Regions from separate parts of the Pseudoalteromonas sp. GCY genome, predicted to be linked through region 2. Evidence: predicted binding sites of a transcription regulator. Region 2 holds the regulator's gene; the other holds the start of a gene.
What was found. Region 2 encodes MetJ, which represses methionine synthesis genes. Its sites were predicted from a motif close to TAGACGTCTAGACGTCTA; they were not measured.

Region 1 (4,435 bases), 1.7 Mb from region 2:
AATAAAAAAACCTCGTCATTGCGAGGTTTTTTTACTTATGGAGCTGTTGTTACACCATCGGATATTACACAACACCACGAGGTAAGCGGCAGTCGTGATCTTTTGCTGCTAGTTCAGCAATCCACTGTTCTTCCGCTTTGAAGCCTTCTTCGTTTTCTGTAACGATAGTAAAGCTTGCTGATTTTACAGCTGCAGCCTTAGGCGCTTTCTTAGTCGTTTTCGCTTTTTTGGCAGGCGCCTGCGTTTTCTCACTTGCTACAGCTGACCCTGAAGTTAGCTCTTCTGTTAATTCAGCTACCTCAGCAAGACGCATGTTTTTGCCACCATCGATGCTATACCAACCTGGCTTTGCAGTGATCTCAGGCTTTTTGCCATGTGCAGCTTCGTACGCAGCTTCGAAAGCGCTTAGTACTTCAGTTTTATCTAGTTTACTCATCGTAGATCCTAGTCGTGTTGTACGCGGATACGCGGGTTAAGATTAAACTCTATTTATACCCATATTTGCGCAAATTTTCAATTTTTTACGTTTTTCAGCGCTAATTTATCGAACTTTAGCCTGATTTTGGTGTCTTTTTCGGCGCTTAAAGTGCCTCAGGGTCAATAACACGACGGATCGTGATCCACATACTACCAACTTGTTCATGCCAAATCCGAGTGACTACTTCTAAGGCCTTATGGTTCGGAATAAATTGTCTGCTCAGTGGGTATTGCTTGAAGTTATAAAACTCCGTCGGCGCAGCGATCACTTCTATGCCTTGTGCTTCAAATAGGTTTTTTGCTCGTTGTATGTGCGAAGCTGATGTGACCAATGCTACCTCATAATCGACTAGTAAAGGTGCTAGCATTTTTGCTTCGTCCGCGGTGTCTTTGGCATTGGGGTTTTGTTTAATACGTGTAGCGGAAATACCTAGGCTCTGTGCGGTTCTTGCCATGAGTCCCGCGCTTGTTGCATGGCCATAGCCGTAACCAGAGACATACAGCTGGGCCTTTGGGTAAATATTAGCAAGTCTTACGCCTTCAACTAATCTGGCTAGACCGCAGCTGCCAAGTTGGACGTTGCTGGGGAGAGATTTATCTGGGTATAAATCACAGCCAAGTACCACGATTTTATCTATGTTGTTGTGCTTGCTTGGATTGAATGCGGTGAGCGTGCCCTTATCCCACTCAATAATGTGTTGTGCGAAATAAGGAGTCGATAACGCCCATGTGGTGAGTAAGACTAACCAGCTTGCGATGTAAGGCCCTTTACGTGTTTTGGCGATAAAAAGCATAAGCCCCATAAGCACCACTAAAGATAATGGTAATGGCATCAGAAGTTGACCGATAACCTTTTTGACTTCAAACATTAAAACATGCCTTAGATTTAGATAAGCCTAACGCAATGCTAGCATGAGATGGGAATTGTAGAAATGTGCGTAAGAGTTAGGGCTCAAAAAAGAGCCCAGTAAACTATCTTGCAGTGGTTTTACGGCAAGTATTGAGGAAATGACGATAGACAGGGTTATCTTTCATGCTTTTCTTCATTGCTAAATACATTGGACGATTTAGCCCAAGTGCGCCTAGAGGAATCGATTTAATCAGCCCTTGGCTTTCATAGGGTGTCACTAACCAGTCCGGTAATGCTGCAACCCCCATACCTGCACTCACCAGTTGGAAGATTAATAAACCTTGATCGACGGTTTTTAATGTGCCGTCAAAACGTGCATTTTGAATAAAGTGCTTAAATATGTCCTGACGCTCACGAGGAATAGGGTAAGAGATGATGGTTTCATCTTTTAGGTCGAGTGCTGTGACATAGGCCTTCTTAGCCAATTCGTGATCTGGTGCAACGATCAACTTTAACTTAAAGTCAAAAAGGTGCGCGTATTCCAGTTGCTCTGGTTCGCGAATGTCTGAGGTAAGCACTAAGTCCAGCTCATCTTCAATAAGGTCAGGAATAGCGTCGTAGCTAAAGCCACGTTCGTAATCGACTTTAATGTCAGGCCAAAAGGTATTGAATTCTTTAATTGTTGGCAGCAACCAGTGAAAACATGCATGACATTCCACGCTTAATCTGAGTTGCGAGATAGGCTGATTAAGGCTTTCCTTCAAACGACATTTTGTTGCTTCAACTTTAGGTAAAACATCGTTGGCAAGTTCCAATAATAACATCCCTTGAGGGGTAAAACGTACGGGCTGTGTTTTGCGCTCAAAGAGTTGGCAGTCGAGTTTGCTCTCAAGATCTTTGATCTGATGTGATAAAGCAGATTGAGTCAGGAATAGCTCTCGTGCTGTATTCACAAGAGAACCAGTTTCTTTCAAGGTGGAGATAGTCTTTAGGTGCTTTATATCAATCATTATCAACAATTCTCATATTTGAAGTGAGCAAATCTCAGCATTACTCAATATTACGATTCTATTTAGTTATTATCAATGTCTAGACGTCTAAATACCTACGGTGATTTGTTCAAAAATTCACAAATCCACTATAACACTAAAAATGACAGCGTTGTCACTACTTATGTAAAAATTTTTTAAAAAATTACAATTTAATTTTATTCATATGCTTTCTGAGAAAGCATCAATTGTTGTTTTTGATTATGAGAATTATATTTTAGACATCCATACATCTAGACGGAATTAAAATCATGGCATTAACACATAACTTGGGTTTTCCACGCGTAGGCAAAAAGCGTGAACTTAAATTTGCAGTAGAACGCTATTGGTCAGGCGACTTAACGCAAGACGACTTAATCGCGGAAGGAAAGCGCATTCGTGCAGAAAATTGGGCATTGCAAGCTGACGCTGGTGTTGACCTTCTCCCTGTAGGCGATTTTGCTTGGTATGATCACGTGTTGAATATTTCATTACTTGTCGGCGCGATTCCTAGTCGTCACAAAAATGATGAGTCGGTAAATCTCGATACTTTGTTTCGGATAGGCAGAGGTCGAGCACCTAGTGGCTGTGCGTGTGCGGCCAGTGAAATGACGAAATGGTTCAACACCAATTATCATTACATCGTCCCTGAGTTAACTCAAACGCAGGAATTTTCCCTGACTTGGACTGAGTTATTTACACAAGTAGAAGAAGCACAATTACTTGGCTACCAAGCAAAGCCCGTATTGGTCGGCCCGGTAACCTATCTCTACTTAGCTAAATGCGTTGGTCAAGAGTTTGATAAATTGGCTTTATTAGATAAGTTATTGATTGTATATCAGCAGGTACTGGGCAAGCTTGCGGAGCAAGGCGTTGAGTGGGTACAAATTGATGAACCTATTTTAGCATTGGAAATCGACGATGCTTATCGCAACGCGCTGCGCCGGAGTTTTGATGCATTGAGCGGGCAAGGAGTAAAAGTGTTGTTGGCCAGTTATTTTGACTCCGTACAAGCGCATGTTGAAGATATTCAATCTTACCCCGTAGAAGGCGTGCATTTTGACTGCGTAACGGCAAACTACGACTTGGCTGCGTTAGAGGAAGTAGTTGGGCAAGATAGCGTACTGTCCCTCGGGATTGTGAATGGTCGTAACATTTGGCGCTCGGATCTCGAAGGTGTATATCAACAACTTGCTCTGGTTCATGAACGTCGTGGTGATAATCTCTGGCTTGCTCCTTCATGCTCATTATTACATACGCCAGTCGACTTAGAGCAAGAGCAAAGGCTTGACAGTGAGTTAAAGTCTTGGCTCGCATTTGCCAAACAAAAAGGGCAGGAGTTGACATTATTGAAAAATGCATTGGAGCAGCGTGATATTACCCAGTTGGTCGAATATTCTAAGCCTGTAAAAGCGCGTTTGACCTCTTCTCGCGTGAACAATAGCGAGGTACAGCAGCGTGTTTCAGCACTCACAGCAAAAGATGGACAACGCAATAGTGAATTTGCAACCAGAATTAAAAAACAAGCACAGTCGCTACATTTACCCTTATTGCCAACCACAACGATTGGCTCCTTCCCACAAACCCAAGCTATTCGCAAGGCGCGGCGTGATTATAAAGCGGGTATCTTGAGTGCTGGTGCTTATCAAAGCCAGATGGAAGCAGAGATCCGTTATGCCGTTGAAGAACAAGAAGCGCTTAACTTAGATGTGCTTGTACATGGTGAAGCAGAGCGCAATGATATGGTTGAGTACTTTGGTGAATTACTCGAGGGTTTTGCCTTTACTCAGTTTGGTTGGGTGCAAAGTTATGGTTCGCGCTGTGTTAAACCCCCAGTGATCTGGGGAGATGTTTCGCGCGCAGCGCCAATGACAGTTGAATGGACAAGCTATGCGCAAAGTTTAACCAAAAAACCAATGAAGGGCATGCTAACAGGGCCTGTGACTATTTTATTTTGGTCGTTTGTCAGAGATGATTTAGACAAGCCGAGCATCGCGAATCAAATCGCATTAGCACTGAGAGATGAAGTGGTGGATTTGCAAAATGCAGGGATTAAGGTGATCCAAATCGATGAACCTGC
Region 2 (4,435 bases):
TCTAGTCGAAAGAAGCACCTTTGGGTGCTTTTTTTGTGCTTGTTTGAAAATACCTTCCCGATTTATACATCCTATTCTTCATCAACAGACAGACCGTCAGTCACCCTGTCTTATTGTGTCTTTTATTCTTCTAAAATAAAAAACTTGCCAGTTTGGCAGCAAAACTTTACTGATCTCTTGGGTTGAGTAAAAACTCTATTTAGTAGATAAATACTGAACATTTACGAGCTTAAGTTGTGAAAATAATCAAAGCTCATATAGTAAATAGTATCAGGTATGAGCACTTTATATAAACTAAAGTCACTATATTGCGATTAAATGTGGGTATCTTGACGTTAAAGTTAGTTAAGTTGCTATTTTCTTATTGTTTTTATATTTGGTGTACATCTGTGTCAATTTTATTCACTTTGTGCTGGTTTTAGCGTCTTATTTTTTAAGTTTTAGTCATTTTATTTGTGAAATATTTCTTAAAATTGAGCTTATCTTCTCGGAAAAGTATAGAAAATACCGTGCTAGTGGATAGACCTGATTTTACTTGAATAATGAGCAAAACTCGGTATTGTGTGAATACGGTCGATTAACTATATGTCCTATTGACATACCGCGACAGCAAAGCACATATGCTTGTTGAGTGGTTGAATGTCGTCGCTCATATAGTTAATCGCACTGTGTGTTGCTGTAACCAGCCAGATAGGTTGCCGACATTCAGAATGCGAACGTTTACCACACTCTCACATTAACTTCGTAGGAAAATATCGCGCCATGACAGATTTTCGTCAACAAGCTCTAGATTATCACGAGAAGCCCGTTCCAGGTAAAATCAGTGTTGAACTCACTAAACCTGCCGAGACCGTAAAAGACTTAGCACTTGCATATAGCCCAGGTGTTGCAGAGCCAGTACGTGAAATCGCGGCTGATCCGGCGAATGCATACCGTTACACGGGTAAAGGAAATATGGTTGCGGTGATCAGTAATGGTACGGCAATTCTTGGCTTGGGTAACTTAGGTCCTTTGGCGTCAAAGCCTGTTATGGAAGGTAAGGCGCTATTATTTAAGCGTTTTGCGGGTCTTGATTCAATCGATATCGAAGTTAAGCACAATACCACCGAAGACTTCATCAATACGGTGGCAAATATCGCAGACACGTTTGGTGGTATTAACCTTGAAGATATTAAAGCGCCAGAGTGCTTTGAAATTGAGCGCGCGCTAATCGAACGTTGTGACGTTCCTGTATTCCATGATGATCAGCACGGCACCGCAATTGTAACCGCTGCGGGTATGCTGAATGCATTGGAAATCCAAGGTAAAGATATTCATGATGCGATTATTGTGTGTCTTGGCGCGGGTGCAGCCGCTATTGCTTGTATGGAATTATTGATCAAATGCGGTGCTCAACGTGAGCACATCTATATGCTGGATAGAAAAGGCGTGATCCATACTCGCCGTGATGACCTAAATGAATACAAAGAGCTGTTTGCAAACAACACGGATAAGCGTACGTTACAAGACGTGATTGCGGATGCGGACGTATTTGTTGGTGTTTCTGGTCCAGACTTACTTTCTGCTGAAGATCTGAAGCTAATGGCTGACAAGCCAGTGGTATTCGCTTGCTCTAACCCAGATCCTGAGATCAGCCCTGACGTTGCACACGGTGCACGTAATGATTTGATCATGGCGACAGGTCGCTCAGATTATCCAAACCAAGTGAATAACGTGCTGTGTTTCCCGTTTATCTTCCGTGGTGCGCTTGATGTACGTGCAACCGCTATCAATGACGAGATGAAGATTGCAGCGGTTGAAGCGATTAGAACGATTGCGAAAGAACCAGTGCCTGCTGAAGTGTTAAAAGCGGCTGACGTGGATAGTCTTGAGTTTGGTCCTGAGTATATTATTCCAAAACCAATGGACCCGCGTTTGTTACCTCGTATCGCAAAAGCGGTAGCGGTAGCTGCAATTGAATCAGGCGTGGCACAAATCGATATGCCTGCTGGATATATGGAATAATACCATTGGTATTATCCAAATGAAAAAAGCCTCGATTGAGGCTTTTTTTGTGTCTGTTTTCCAGAGCGAGAGAGTAGCTATCACTCTTCGTTTATTTCTGGGATCTCCAAACCGCGCTCTTCCATTATTTGTCTTACCTCTAGCGGAATACGCTCTGGATTATCTTTTCTCAAGTCTTCATCGCTCGGCAGTGGCTGACCTGTGAAAGCATGTAGAAACGCCTCACATAAAAGCTCACTGTTCGTGGCATGACGTAAGTTATTCACTTGGCGACGTGTACGCTCATCAGTTAGCACTTTGAGTACATTCAGAGGTATGCTCACCGTGATCTTTTTTACTTGCTCTGCTTTCTTACCGTGTTCTGCATATGGGTGAATATACTCACCGTTCCATTTTGCCATAATTGTGTACTTGCCTCAGTTACATCAATGCCAATATGACTGGGTTCTGGTCTACATTATTCACCAACCGCATGAATATAGAGATAACCTTACGAATTAAAGATAAATCCCAAACTCAAAGAGATGAATAAACTAATCCGCCATAGCGAGATAGAAGAATCTCTGCCATAGTTTTCAATAACTCAGTCGTATTAGCAACGCCTAGAGTGGCGAAATTTTATCGGTTTAAAAAAGATAGTCAAATACTAGTTATTTAGCCATTTAGCAGTATAAATGTTTTGACTTCTAGTTTCTGTTGCTCTAACCTTTTAGACGTCTAAACATCCAACTATCTAGGTGACCTTATGAGTCAAGTTAACAAATCGACGGTTGCAGTGCGTCACGGTATAGAAGCTGATAAAGCGCATGGGGCAGTAGTGCCACCGCTTTACCTTTCTACCACCTATTCTTTTGCCGATTTTGATACCAAACGCGACTACGATTATGGCCGCAGCGGTAACTTTAATCGTGATGTGCTTGCACAGGCACTTACCGAACTAGAAGGTGGTGCTCGTGGCATTATTACCGCGACTGGTATGGCTGCCGTTCACCTAGTAACACAGCTACTTAACCATGACGATACGCTGGTTATTCCACATGACTGTTACGGTGGTAGCTATCGCTTATTTACATCGCTTGCAAAGCGTGGACTACTCAAATTAGCCGTCTTGGATCTCACGCAACCTGAAAGTCTTGCACAGCTGCAGCAGATCAAACCTAAATTAGTTTGGATTGAAACACCAAGTAACCCAATATTAAGGCTAACGGATATAGAAGCCGTCGTAAATGCAGCACACGCTGTGGGTGCTTTGGTTGCCGCCGACAACACCTTCTTGTCTCCTGCACTACAAAATCCCATTGCCTTTGGCGTGGATGTAGTCGTGCATTCAACCACTAAATATATCAATGGTCATTCTGATGTCGTGGGGGGCGCGGTGATCGCGCGTACACAGGAGTTGGGTGATGAGTTAGCTTGGTGGGCGAATAATATTGGTATTACCGGCGCACCTTTTGATAGTTATCTTACCCTACGTGGGCTGCGCACCTTAAACGTGCGTTTACGCCAACATCAAGAAAATGCCCAGCTGATTGCGGAGTATTTAGAAAAGTCGGCGTATGTTAGCCAAGTTTATTACCCTGGCCTTGAGTCGCATCCTCAACACGAACTTGCGAAAAAACAACAACTCGGTTTTGGTGGTATGGTGAGCTTCGATATCAAAGGCGATCTGCAAACATCTGCGAAGTTTTTAACGTCTCTAACGCACTTTTCATTGGCAGAATCTTTAGGTGGGGTTGAGAGTCTTATTTGCCATCCAGCGACAATGACACACGCAGGTATGGATCCGCAAGCACGTTTAGAAGCGGGAGTGGGCGACACGTTGATTCGTATTTCTGTGGGCATTGAAGATGCACAGGATCTCATTGCAGATCTGGAATCAGGATTTGCATGTATTGATGAAAGTCAGGCGAGTGATGATGCAAAGTCATTCAAATTAACGCCTGCACATACAGTAGCGTTGTGGTGAGTAAATGGCAAAAGTAGTACATAAGTTTGGTGGTTCGAGTTTAAGCTCGCCAGAGCGTTATCAGGCAGTTGCCAAGATAGTGTTAGAGCAATGTCGGCTGGGTGACAGTGTTGTGGTTTCTGCTGCAGGAAAAACAACGAATACACTAGTGAAGTTATGGCAAAGCTTTGAGCAGCAAGATGTTCGCGCATTCAACGATGTTTTATTACAAGTTGAAAACCATCAGCGTGAATTAATTGATGCCTTGTTTGTAGGTGAACAACACGGTGTGTTACTCAAACAGCTTGTCAATGAGCTGCAGGCAATCGCTTTAGGGCGAGAAGAACAGCAGCTTCACTACGCCAGCTTACTTGCACATGGAGAGCTATGGTCGGCTCGTATATTAGCAAACTACCTAAATTCTCAGGGTATTGAAGCCAAAGCTATCGACGCTCGTACGTTATTTGTACAACAAGAGGGAGTGTT

Region 1: the regulator MetJ is predicted to act here: its motif matches at 2,410-2,427, upstream of metE (5-methyltetrahydropteroyltriglutamate--homocysteine S-methyltransferase).

Annotation. Positions count from the first base shown of each region.
Region 1 is NZ_CP068023.1:2,893,129-2,897,563, reverse strand. It holds gene JJQ94_RS18320 (hypothetical protein) at 65-436, opposite strand; gene JJQ94_RS18315 (YdcF family protein) at 582-1,346, opposite strand; gene JJQ94_RS18310 (LysR substrate-binding domain-containing protein) at 1,450-2,337, opposite strand; gene metE (5-methyltetrahydropteroyltriglutamate--homocysteine S-methyltransferase) at 2,628-4,435, shown strand, end outside.
Region 2 is NZ_CP068023.1:411,034-415,468, forward strand. It holds gene JJQ94_RS07030 (malic enzyme-like NAD(P)-binding protein) at 763-2,004, shown strand; gene metJ (met regulon transcriptional regulator MetJ) at 2,085-2,405, opposite strand; gene metB (cystathionine gamma-synthase) at 2,750-3,970, shown strand; gene metL (bifunctional aspartate kinase/homoserine dehydrogenase II) at 3,975-4,435, shown strand, end outside.